Regions from separate parts of the Rouxiella sp. T17 genome, predicted to be linked through region 1. Evidence: predicted binding sites of a transcription regulator. Region 1 holds the regulator's gene; each other region holds the start of a gene.
The links. Region 1 encodes PurR, which represses purine synthesis genes. Its sites were predicted from a motif close to CANGCAAACGTTTGCNTG; they were not measured.
Positions count from the first base shown of each region.

Region 1 (3,149 bases):
CCCCAAATCAGCTGCGCGGCCGCAAAACCCGCTAGAAAAACGCTCAGGCTCGAGCTAATTGCGCCGGGCGAGGCATCAAGGCTTTCTTGCATATAACCGAAGGCCGGCAGATACATGTCGGTGGCCAAAAATCCGAGCATGCTCAGACCCGCCAAATAAAGTAAAAATCCAAATGAAGGTTTCATGATGTTCTCTTGTAATGCGTAAACGTAGCCAAAACTGTTGTAGGGACAGAATTTGGGAGTGAATGTGCTAAAAGCGAAAAGTTAAGAGCGCGCAGTTTATCTGCTTGGCGCGGCGGTTGTGAAACGCTAATATTTGCACCATCGATTCAAAAATTTTGAAAGCAGAGGGCGGCCTTTTCAGGCGTCGCGAGGAACCGGTTATGTGGTCAGAATATTCACTGGAAGTCGTCGACGCCGTCGCGCGGAACGGCAGCTTTACCGCGGCGGCTCAAGAGCTGAATCGCGTGCCCTCGGCGATCAGTTATCAGGTGCGCCAGCTTGAAGAATGGCTGGCGGTGCCGCTGTTCGAAAGGCGGCATCGCGACGTGGAATTAACCCCTTCAGGGCGGCTTTTCGTTGAAGAAGCGCGGGTGCTTATCAAAAAAATGCTCTCAACCCGGCGTCAGTGTCAGCAGATTGCCAACGGCTGGAGCGGACAGCTGCGCGTGGCGGTGGATCGCATCGTTAAACCGGCGCGCGTGCGCCAGCTGGTGGTGGATTTTTACCGCGCCTTTCCCGATACGGAGCTGCTCATTCAGGGCGAAGTTTTTAACGGCGTGTGGGACGCGCTGGCCGACGATCGCGCCGACGTGGCGATTGGCGCGACCAGCGCGGTGCCGGTGGGCGGGCGTTTTAGCTTCCGAGATATGGGCACCTTGCCGTGGCATTGTGTAGTCAGCGCCGAACATCCGTTGGCACAGCTTAAGCTGGCGCTTAACGATGACGCGCTTCGCCCTTATCCTGCGCTGTGTATTGAAGATACTTCAAGAAATCTGCCTAAGCGCGACACCTGGACACTCGATAACCAGCGCCGTTTAGTGGTGCCGGACTGGACCTGTGCCATCGATTGCCTGTGTGAAGGGCTGTGTGTCGGCATGCTGCCCGTTCACATGGTGGAAACGTGGATTGCAAAACAGCAGCTGGCGGTGCTCGATTTAGCCAGTGGTTTTCCGGAAAGCCCGTGTTGCCTGACGTGGGATCAGCGCAATCACTCTCCGGCACTGGATTGGCTGCTCAATTATTTGGGCGACAGCGAGACGTTAAATAAAGAGTGGTTGCGGTAGGCTGTTCCGTATAAAAAGGCTTTAAATAAAAAAAACGCCTACAAGGTAGGCGTTTAGGGGGTTAATCTGATAAATAACTTTTAACGACGATAGTCGATAAACGGACCATCGACCACAGAGCGTCTTTCTACCAGCTTCGGTTTCACTTCAATGGTCTGCTGAATCTCGCGTTTGCTGATGATTCTGTCGAGCAACATGGTGAAAGCCATTTCGCCCAGTCGCTCTTTCGGCTGGTGGACGGTGGTTAACGCCGGTGAGAAATAACGCGCGTTGCGCACGTTGTCATAGCCAATCACCGAAATGTCCTGTGGAACGCGCAGGCCCATTTCGTCGGCGGCGCAAATCGCGCCCATTGCCATAACGTCACCACCACAGAAAATCGCCGTCGGCCGCTGCTTCTGATTCAAGATCTTTTGCATCGCCTGATAACCGGACTCTGGCTCGAAATCGCCCTGAACGACCCATTCATCGCGCACGGCAATGTTGGCTTCGTTCATGGCTTTTAAAAATCCGCGATAACGACCGCCGCCGGTGTTGCGATTAAGCTGGCCCGGAATAGCGCCAATGTCGCGGTGACCGCGTTCGATCAAATAACGGCCCGCCAGATAACCGCCTTCAAAGGCGTTATCAATAATCGAGTCGGTAAAATCGTTTTTCGCCTCGCCCCAATCCATGACAACCATGGGAATCGAACGATACTCTTCGAGCATCGCCAGCAGCTCGGCAGGATATTCTGCGCACATGACCAGCAGGCCATCGACGCGTTTTTGCGCCAGCATCTGCAAATAGGCTTTTTGCTTTTCAAAATCATTGTGCGAGTTGCACAAAATCAGGGTGTAACCCTTGGCAAAGCAGCTATTTTCAACCGCTTCAATCACTTCGGCAAAGTAGGGCGCCTCGCTTGAGGTTGCCAGCAGGCCGATAGTCTTGGTGTTGTTAACCTTCAGGCTGCGCGCGACGGCACTCGGCGAATAGTGCAGATCTTTAATGGCAGCGCGGACAGCGGCTTTGGTTTCTTCGGCGACGAAACGGGTTTTATTGATGACGTGCGACACGGTTGTAGTCGAAACACCAGCGCGCTTAGCGACATCTTTGATCGTGGCCATGTAAAAATCACTCCTGAACTAACCCTTTTCAGCACGTTAGTTTTTTGTTAATCGTTTGCCTGCGTGCATTCCACTGCTCAAATCATTTTAGGCAGTCGAATCGTTGGGGAGTTTCAGGAAGGCCTGAAAGAAGCGTCGGACAGCTAAGACCGGGCACACAGCGTGGTAACCGCTAATTTTCTCTTATATCGTTATAAAGGGAAAGCCAAATTTGTGCTTTCCCTTTAACTTGATGCGCAAATTGGCCTATTTAAGAGTTTTGTTGCGCAATAAAACCAAAGCAGGCGGCGCTAAAAGTGAAAAGGGCGATTTCCTATTAAAGAAATCGCCCTTGTCTATTTTCTTTCTGCGCCCGCTTTAGCCATATTGCCTGTTAGGGCTGGAAGGCGATTCGGGGTAAACCATTCGTTAAATGCTATTCACAGGTGTTAAGCGAGAAATCATTATTTAACGAATCGTTTTTGGCGTCATCACTCGGCGAGCACCAACATAATGGTCTTGCCAGTAGTTATCGGCCAGATAACTGATTTTGATGTCTTCACCAGTACGTGGCGACTGAATAAATTTGCCGTTACCGACATAAACGCCTACGTGGTCCGCTGCGCCGCGCTTGGAAATACGGAAGAAGACTAAATCTCCGGATTCAAGCTCACCGCGAGCAATAGGGGCTGCGTCGCGTAAATGGTACATCTCGTTGGCGGTACGTGGCATCTTGATACGCATTAAATCTTTATACGCGTAATAGACCAGACCAC
Region 1 is NZ_JAWUEA010000041.1:5,540-8,688, forward strand. Features, by position in the region: gene punC (purine nucleoside transporter PunC) at 1-185, opposite strand, end outside; gene punR (DNA-binding transcriptional activator PunR) at 386-1,288, shown strand; gene purR (HTH-type transcriptional repressor PurR) at 1,369-2,394, opposite strand; gene SC206_RS19330 (C40 family peptidase) at 2,842-3,149, opposite strand, start outside.

Region 2 (3,149 bases), on a different contig from region 1:
CCAGTTCACGAACGTCAGCTTCATTGAAGCCGCGACGGGTCACTGCCGGAGTACCGATACGCACGCCAGAAGTCACGAACGGGCTCTTCGGATCGTTAGGTACGCTGTTTTTGTTCACGGTGATGTTGGCGCGACCCAGAGCGGCGTCGGCTTCTTTACCGGTCAGGCCTTTGTCAACCAGGTCCATCAGGAACAGGTGGTTGTGCGTGCCGCCAGAAACCACTTTGTAACCGCGCTCAAGCACGACGTCAACCATCGCTTTCGCATTGATAGCAACCTGCTGCTGGTAAGCCTTGAACTCAGGTTCCATGGCTTCTTTCAGCGCAACGGCTTTACCGGCGATCACGTGCATCAATGGACCACCCTGACCACCCGGGAATACCGCGGAGTTCAGTTTTTTGTACAGGTCTTCGTCGCCGCCTTTCGCCAGAATCAGACCACCGCGTGGACCTGCCAGCGTCTTGTGCGTCGTGGTAGTCACGATGTGTGCGTGTGGAACCGGGTTAGCGTAAACGCCTGCCGCAACCAGACCGGCTACGTGAGCCATGTCGACGAAGAACCATGCGTCGATGCTGTCTGCGATTTCGCGCATTTTAGCCCAATCAACCACGCCGGAGAACGCGGAGAAGCCGCCGATGATCATTTTTGGCTTGTGCAGTTGAGCCTGACGCGCCAGATCGTCGTAATCGATTTTGCCGGTTTCGTCGATGCCGTAAGGCACCACGTTGTACAGTTTACCCGACAGGTTAACGGGAGAACCGTGAGTCAGGTGGCCGCCGTGCGCCAAGTTCATACCCAGAATGGTGTCGCCCGGTTGCAGCAAAGCAGTGTAAACCGCGAAGTTAGCCTGTGAACCAGAGTGTGGTTGAACGTTTGCATAGTCGGCACCAAACAGCTCTTTAGCACGGTCGATCGCCAATTGTTCAACGATATCAACGTACTCGCAGCCGCCGTAGTAGCGCTTGCCAGGATAGCCTTCAGCATATTTGTTAGTCAGCTGAGAACCCTGAGCCTGCATAACGCGCGGGCTGGTGTAGTTCTCTGACGCAATCAGCTCGATATGCTCTTCCTGACGTACAACTTCCTGCTCCATGGCCTGCCACAGCTCGGCATCATAATCGGCAAGGTTCATTTCACGCTTTAACATCTGCTTCTCCTGACTCAACAAACTTAAATAAACGCCCCTGATGGGTTCTGGGGCACAGTGTAAACTGTTTGCCCCCCCTTGGCATAGTCTCGAAAGCAGGTTTTTAAGCAAACGTTTGGCATCACGTGGCACAAGGCTTTGATCTACTATGACCTACGCCGTTTTAAGCAGGTTTTGTTAATTTTTAGAGGTGAATATTTCAGCTTTGCGAGTGAGAGCACAAAAGGGAAAATCGGGGAATAAAAAGGGAGGGGATGGACAAAAAAGGGACGGGCCGGTAAAAACCAGCCCGCAAAGAGGGATTAGATTGCCTCTTCATCCTCTTCACCGGTACGAATTCGCACCACGCGCGCCACGTCGAAGACAAAGATTTTGCCGTCGCCGATTTTGCCGGTTTGTGCCGTCGTCATGATAGTTTCTACACAGGTATCCACGATATCGTCAGCGACCACGATTTCGATTTTTACTTTCGGCAGGAAATCCACCATGTATTCCGCGCCACGGTACAGCTCGGTATGGCCTTTCTGACGACCAAAGCCTTTAACTTCGGTAACGGTCATCCCGGTGATGCCAACTTCAGCCAGTGCTTCACGCACGTCATCCAGCTTGAAGGGTTTGATAATTGCGTCGATCTTTTTCATGGCAGGCCCTTTTTATCGTCTGTTTGCCCACGCTTTACAGCGGCAGCGGCAAGATTAATTTTTAGCTTTTAGGTGCTCGCGGCACCGGCAGGCGCATAAAGTATCACATCCGCCTCTCTCGTAAAATCAACCGACAGGGAGAGGTCACTATTTAATTAAGGCTCTTTAAAATCATTGGCCTCGAGTTCGTGCCTTGAAAGGAGCTTGTAAAACTCGGTGCGATTGCGGCCAGCGATGCGTGCTGCCTGCGTCACATTGCCGCGGGTAATCTGTAAAAGTTTACGCAAATAGTGCAGCTCGAAAGTGTTACGCGCTTCAACGAAGGTCGGCAGCGCCGTATTTTCGCCCTCAAGCGCCTGTTCGACCAGCGCCTCGCTGATAACCGGCGCGGAGGTCAGCGCCACGCACTGTTCGATGACGTTAACCAGCTGCCTCACGTTGCCCGGCCAGCTCGCCGCCATCAGCCGCTTCATGGCATCGGTTGAAAAACTGCGCACGAAAGGCTTATGTCGCAGCGCCGCTTCGCGCAGCAGATGATTGGCCAGCAGCGGAATATCTTCCGATCGTTCGTTTAACGCTGGCAGCTTGAGATTGACCACGTTGAGCCGATAAAACAGATCTTCGCGAAATTCGCCCTTCGCCATCGCCTTGGGTAAATCGCGATGGGTAGCGGAAATTATCCGCACGTTGACGTCAATATCGTGATTACTGCCGAGCGGCCTTACCTTGCGCTCCTGTAAGACACGCAGCAATTTCACCTGCAAAGAGAGCGGCATATCGCCGATTTCGTCGAGAAACAGCGTACCGCCATCGGCGGCCTGAAACAGCCCTTCCCGACTGCTCACCGCGCCCGTAAAAGCGCCTTTGGCATGACCAAACAGCTCGGATTCCAGCAGCTGCTCGGGCAATGCGCCACAGTTAATCGCAATAAAAGCCTGCTTGCCGCGCGGGCTGGTGCGATGAATCGCCTGCGCTAACACCTCTTTGCCCGTGCCACTTTGCCCGTTAATCAGCAGGCTAACGTCAGACTGCGCCACCATTTTGGCCTGCTCGAGCAACCGCAGCATAAGTGGACTGCGGGTTACAATCTGCTCGCGCCAGCTTTCATCGCCAGCAGGCGCGGACTGGGCCAGCGCGTCGTCGATGGCTTTATAGAGCGCGTCGCGGTCGACCGGCTTGGTTAAAAAGCCGAAAACGCCCTGCTGCGTTGCTGCTACAGCGTCGGGAATCGAGCCGTGCGCGGTTAGTATAATTACCGGCATGCCGGGTTGATGCTTTTGAATCTCGGCGAACAGCGCCATGCCGTCCATTTCGTCCATTCGCAAGTCACTGAGCACGAGGTCAATACGCTCGCGGCGCAG
Region 2 is NZ_JAWUEA010000030.1:26,728-29,876, reverse strand. Features, by position in the region: gene glyA (serine hydroxymethyltransferase) at 1-1,147, opposite strand, end outside; gene glnB (nitrogen regulatory protein P-II) at 1,450-1,788, opposite strand; gene glrR (two-component system response regulator GlrR) at 1,944-3,149, opposite strand, start outside.
Region 2: a site for PurR is predicted at 1,252-1,269, ahead of glyA (serine hydroxymethyltransferase). Genes of this name have one in related genera too.

Region 3 (3,149 bases), on a different contig from region 1:
AGTTGATCGACCAGACAGCTCGGCAGCGGCTGCGGCTGAATACTCACCGCACCGACGACTTCGCCACGACGCAGACGTTCTTGCGTACGCGTTTCATCTTCTACCTGCAAATTCAGGCGGATAGGCGAATCGACCAGCACGGATTTCAGCGCGGGTAACAGCCAGGTTGCCAGACTGTCGGCGTTTACCGCCAGCGACAGCAGAAGAGGCGTGTCATTGCTATCATTAATATTGTCGCTTCCCAGCCACTCTTCTTCGAGCAGCTCTACCTGATGCAGCAACGCCAGCAGTTTTTGACCCTGTTCGGTTGGCCGTGGCGGAACGGTCCGCACCAGCAGCGGCTGGCCGAATAAATTTTCCAACTGTTTAATACGTTGCGAAACGGCGGATTGGGTAATGCACAGCTTTTGGGCCGCGCGTTCAAAACCGCGTTCACGGATCACAGCGTCCAGCGCTTGCAGCGTTCTATAGTCTGGGCGTTTCATCGAAAATCTATTCCTTGGCTCGTTCGGGATTCACACATATTCAGACACTATGCCACAGTTCCGCGAAATTTGTGGCGCACAAAATCTTCTGTTTATCGGCTACGGCTCCGCTCGCGTCTTGCTTTATACTAGTCAGAACTTGATGACTCCTTTCTATATCCACCGAGCTATATTCAAAGAGCTATCTTACAAGAGAAAATATTATGACTCAGGATGAACTAAAAAAAGCGGTAGGCTGGGCAGCGCTGGACTACGTTACGCCGGGCACCATCGTTGGCGTCGGCACGGGCAGCACGGCCGCGCATTTTATTGATGCATTAGCCTCGATAAAACATCAGATTGAAGGCGCGGTTTCCAGCTCGGACGCCTCTACCGCCAAGCTGAAGAGTTACGGCATTCACGTTTTTGACAGCAACGAAGTCGACGAGCTGGATATTTACGTCGATGGCGCAGACGAAATTAACGGTCACATGCAGATGATCAAAGGTGGCGGCGCAGCGCTTACCCGCGAAAAAATCATCGCCGCGATTTCACGCAAGTTTATCTGCATCGTCGACGCCACCAAACAGGTCGACGTGCTGGGTAAATTTCCGCTGCCGGTGGAAGTGATCCCGATGGCGCGCTCCTACGTGGCGCGTGAGCTGGTCAAATTAGGCGGCCTGCCCGAGTATCGTCAAAACGTGGTGACTGACAACGGCAACGTGATCCTCGACGTGCATAATCTTGAAATCCTCGACGCCATCGCGCTCGAAAATAAAATCAACAGTATTGCCGGCGTGGTCACCGTGGGCCTGTTTGCCAATCGCGGCGCTGATATCGCGCTTGTCGGCACCTCGGAAGGCGTAAAAGTGGTCAAGCCGTAGCAAAACGGACATGAATTAACGCGTCGACGATAAGCTCACGATCTATTTCACTCCCTGGTCATAATTTGATGTTATGAAGATGATAATTTTCAGCCTGAATCATCTTTTCTTCAAAGCGGCGAATTTGGTGACTTATGTCACACAATGACGCCGTTTTAATGTTTACCTCCATATTATTCTGCATTGTAAGCGTTACGTGCTGAAAATCAGGGGCGCGATCAGGGCTTGTGCTATCGGGTAGGCAATCGTTTGTATTGCCCGACGCTAAAATTTTGTTATGTTGACTGTGAACTGCTTCAAGCAGTGACTTCTGAAGTCTGCATTCAGCATGAATAACTTTCGGTATGCGTTACTGCCGGTATGAATAAATAGTAGGGTCGGGAAATGGCAAAAGTATCACTCGGAAAAGACAAAATTAAGTTTCTGCTGGTGGAAGGTGTCCATCAAAGCGCGATCGACACGCTTCACGCCGCGGGTTATACCAATATTGAGTTTCATAAAGGGGCGCTGGATAGCGAAGCGCTGAAAGAGTCCATCCGTGATGCCCATTTCGTCGGAATTCGATCCCGTACCCAACTGACTGAAGAGATCTTTGCCGCCGCCGAAAAACTGGTTGCCGTCGGTTGTTTCTGTATCGGTACCAATCAGGTGAACCTGAACTCCGCCACCAAGCGCGGTATTCCGGTATTTAACGCGCCGTTCTCCAACACCCGTTCTGTTGCTGAAATGGTGCTGGGCGAAATGCTGCTGATGATGCGCGGCATTCCGGCGGCCAACGCCAAGGCGCACCGCGGTATCTGGAACAAGCTGGCGGTGGGTTCGTATGAAGCCCGTGGCAAGCGTTTGGGTATCGTCGGCTATGGCCACATCGGTACGCAGCTGGGCATTCTGGCCGAAGGTCTGGGCATGAAGGTTTACTTCTACGACATCGAAAGCAAGCTGCCTCTGGGCAACGCGCAGCAGATTGCCAGCCTGAACGAACTGCTGAATACCAGCGACGTGATCACCATGCACGTGCCGGAAACTGCCAACACCAAAGATATGATTGGTGCCGAGCAGCTGGCGCAGATGAAACCAGGCTCGCTGCTCATCAACGCCTCACGCGGCACGGTTATCGACATTCCAGCCCTGTGCGACGCGCTGCGCAACAAGCACTTGTCCGGTGCGGCTATCGACGTATTCCCTGAAGAGCCAGCGACCAACAGTGACCCGTTCACCTCGCCGCTGTGCGAATTCGACAACGTGATCCTGACGCCACACATCGGCGGTTCGACCATGGAAGCGCAGGAAGGCATCGGCTTTGAAGTGGCCGGTAAATTGGCGAAGTACTCAGACAACGGTTCTACTTTGTCTGCGGTCAACTTCCCGGAAGCGTCGCTGCCAATGCACAGCGACAAAGCCAGCCGTCTGCTGCACATCCACGAAAACCGTCCGGGCGTGCTGACCAGCATCAACCAGATCTTCGCCGAGCAGGGCATCAACATTGCCGCGCAGTATCTGCAAACCAGCCCTGAAGTCGGTTACGTGGTTATCGACGTTGAAGCCGATATCGAAACCGTAGACACCGCGCTCCAGCTGATGAAGGCTATCCCGGGCACTATCCGTGCGCGTCTGCTGTACTAATCCTTAGCAATCTTCTTTTGCAGGATCAAAAAAGGGCATCGAAAGATGCCCTTTTTACGTTTTTAACTACAAAATCAGTTGTCCCAGCTCCAGCTTTTGCTCGGCGTTAAAATCTCGGGCAGCGGAATATCCCACTCTTCGACCGGCAAGGCTTCTACCCACTGACAATCGTGCGCAA
Region 3 is NZ_JAWUEA010000032.1:16,802-19,950, forward strand. Features, by position in the region: gene SC206_RS11790 (LysR family transcriptional regulator ArgP) at 1-485, opposite strand, end outside; gene rpiA (ribose-5-phosphate isomerase RpiA) at 689-1,348, shown strand; gene serA (phosphoglycerate dehydrogenase) at 1,733-2,971, shown strand; gene SC206_RS11805 (5-formyltetrahydrofolate cyclo-ligase) at 3,046-3,149, opposite strand, start outside.
Region 3: a site for PurR is predicted at 1,587-1,604, ahead of serA (phosphoglycerate dehydrogenase). Genes of this name have one in related genera too.

Region 4 (3,149 bases), on a different contig from region 1:
TGGCTGGTTGTCGAAATGACTGTCTTCCAGCGTCAGGTGCATCTCTTCGGTGGCTTCACCGATAACGGCGTAAGGCGCGCGCTCGCGTTTACAGATAGCGTCGAACTGCTCCAGCTGGGCTGGCGCAACGGCCATTACGTAACGTTCCTGCGACTCGTTACACCAGACTTCGAGCGGGCTCATGCCCGGTTCGTCGTTAAGAATATCGCGCAGCTGGAAGCGGCCACCGCGTTCGCCGTCGCTTACCAGCTCAGGCATGGCGTTGGACAAGCCGCCCGCGCCCACGTCGTGGATAAACAGAATCGGGTTCGCTTCGCCCAGCTGCCAGCAGCGGTCGATAACTTCCTGACAACGACGTTCCATTTCTGGGTTGTCACGCTGTACGGAGGCGAAATCGAGGTCGGCATCAGACTGACCCGAAGCCATTGAAGAGGCTGCGCCGCCGCCCAAACCGATGTTCATGGCAGGGCCACCCAGCACGATCAGTTTCGCGCCCACGGTGATTTCACCCTTTTGAACGTGATCGGCACGGATGTTACCAATACCGCCCGCCAGCATAATTGGCTTATGATAGCCGCGCAGTTCTGGGCCATTATGGCTGTTGACCTGCTCTTCATAGGTACGGAAGTAGCCTAGAAGTGCCGGACGGCCGAATTCGTTGTTAAATGCCGCGCCGCCGAGAGGGCCGTCGGTCATGATTTCCAGCGCGGTAACGATGCGATCAGGCTTGCCGAAATCTTCTTCCCAAGGCTGCTCGAAACCAGGAATACGCAGGTTGGAAACCGAGAAGCCAACCAGGCCCGCTTTCGGTTTAGCGCCGCGTCCGGTTGCGCCTTCGTCACGGATTTCGCCACCGGAACCGGTCGCGGCACCCGGCCACGGAGAAATCGCAGTTGGATGGTTGTGCGTTTCGACCTTCATCAGGATGTGTGCGTCTTCCTGATTAAAATCGTACAGGCCCGTTTCCGCATTTGCGTAGAAACGGCCAACTTTTGAGCCTTCCATGACGGCCGCGTTGTCTTTGTAGGCAGACAGTACGTGATCCGGCGTTTGCTCAAAAGTGTTCTTGATCATTTTGAACAGCGATTTTGGCTGTACTTCGCCATCGATAACCCAGTCGGCGTTAAAGATTTTATGGCGGCAGTGTTCGGAGTTAGCCTGCGCGAACATGTACAGCTCGATGTCGGTCGGATTACGGCCCAAATTGGTAAAGGCATTAACCAGATAGTCGATTTCGTCTTCGGCCAGTGCCAGACCCAGCTTGATGTTGGCCTGTTCTAGCGCCACACGGCCTTCGCCGAGCAGGTCGACGTGCTGAACAGGTGCCGGCTCGTGCTGGGCAAACAGTTTTTCGGCATCGGACAGTTCGCTGAAGACGGTTTCCATCATGCGATCGTGCAGCAGTGCGCCTAGCGTCTGCCACTGTTCTTCGGTCAGTTGTGGCGCCTGGACATAGAAGGCCAGACCGCGCTCGAGACGCAGTACCTGCGCCAGACCGCAGTTATGCGCGATATCGGTGGCTTTCGAAGACCACGGCGAAATCGTGCCCGGGCGAGGTGTTACCAGAATCAGACGGCCAACAGGAGCGTGTTCGGCGAGAGAAGGACCATATTTGAGCAGGCGTTGTAACTTGGTTTGTTCATCCGCAGTCAGCGGAGCGCTGACGTCGGCGAAGTGGACGAATTCTGCGTAGACGTCGTCTACCGGAAGCTTGGCTTCCTGAAAACGGGAAAGCAGTTTATTAATGCGAAAAGCCGACAAAGCGGGCGAACCACGCAGTATTTCCATAATCAAATATCTCTCGTCTTCGAAGCAACTGACCGTAGGTGCTTCATTGGGCGCAACAGGGGGAAAACGCCGGCTATTATAGAGAATCCTCGAGCGCGACGAAACCGTTTGCGCAGGGAATATTAATAATACCTTTAACCTCACAGTTTACAGGGGTTATTTGGAATAAAGTTGCAGATTGTCGTTTTGTTGAGCAAAATGCGTCGGCACCAGGATGTAGACCCCTTTTTTAGCACTGTTTTATCTTATTAAAAGAATAGCGCCGCAGAGAGATAACTATTTGAAGCGCATAAAAATTACCTATTTTGTTGTAGGCCTTATAACCCTGCTTCTGGCACTCGCGCTTTGGCCGAGTATTCCATGGCAACGTGGGTCCGGGGACCAGCTGCAAAACATACTTTCCCGTGGAGAATTGCGCGTCAGTACGCTCGACTCTTCGCAGACCTATTTTAATGGCAATACCGGTGACCGGGGATTTGATTATGAATTAGCCAGCCGCTTCGCCGATTACCTTGGCGTCAAGCTGGTGTTATCACCACATAAAGACATCGAAAGTCTTTTTAACGATCTCAAAAGTAATAAAGCCGACATGCTGGCTTCGGGGCTTATCTATAATCCCGAGCGTTTAAAGTCGTTTCGTACCGGCCCGGAGTACTACACCGTCTCCCAGCAGGTTCTTTATCGACAAGGCTCGGTGCGCCCAAAATCCTTTGCCGATCTCAGCAATAATCTGGTGGTTTCTGCTGGCGCGGCGCATATCACTACGCTGGAAGAAGCCAAAAAGAGCTTTCCCGACCTCGATTGGGGCGTCACACACCGATACTCGCCCGCCGAGCTGATGCAGCAGGTAGCGCAGGGAAAACTCAAATATACGCTGGGCGATTCCGTGACCGTGGCCTTGTTACAGCGTGTCTATCCACGTCTTGCGGTTGCGTTTGATGCAACCGAAGACGAGCCGGTAACCTGGTATTTCAATAAGAAAGAGGACGACGATAGCCTTTACGCGGCCATGCTCGACTTTTACAGCCAAATTTCAGAAGACGGAACGCTGGAGCGGCTGGAAGAGAAGTATCTCGGCCACGTGGGAGAATTCGATTTTGTCGATACGCGTGCCTTCCTTAATAGCATTGATGCCAAGCTCAATAGTTTGCAGCCGTTATTCGAAAAATATGCCGATAAAATAGACTGGCGCCTGCTGGCGGCTATCTCCTATCAGGAATCCCACTGGGATCCGAGTGCCACCTCGCCGACCGGTGTGCGCGGCATGATGATGCTGACTCGCGCGACCGCGCAGGGTCTTGGCGTGGCTAATCGGCTCGATACAGAAGAGAGTATTCGCGGCGGCGCCCTGTATTTAAACA
Region 4 is NZ_JAWUEA010000035.1:71,395-74,543, reverse strand. Features, by position in the region: gene purL (phosphoribosylformylglycinamidine synthase) at 1-1,788, opposite strand, end outside; gene mltF (membrane-bound lytic murein transglycosylase MltF) at 2,069-3,149, shown strand, end outside.
Region 4: a site for PurR is predicted at 1,886-1,903, ahead of purL (phosphoribosylformylglycinamidine synthase). Genes of this name have one in related genera too.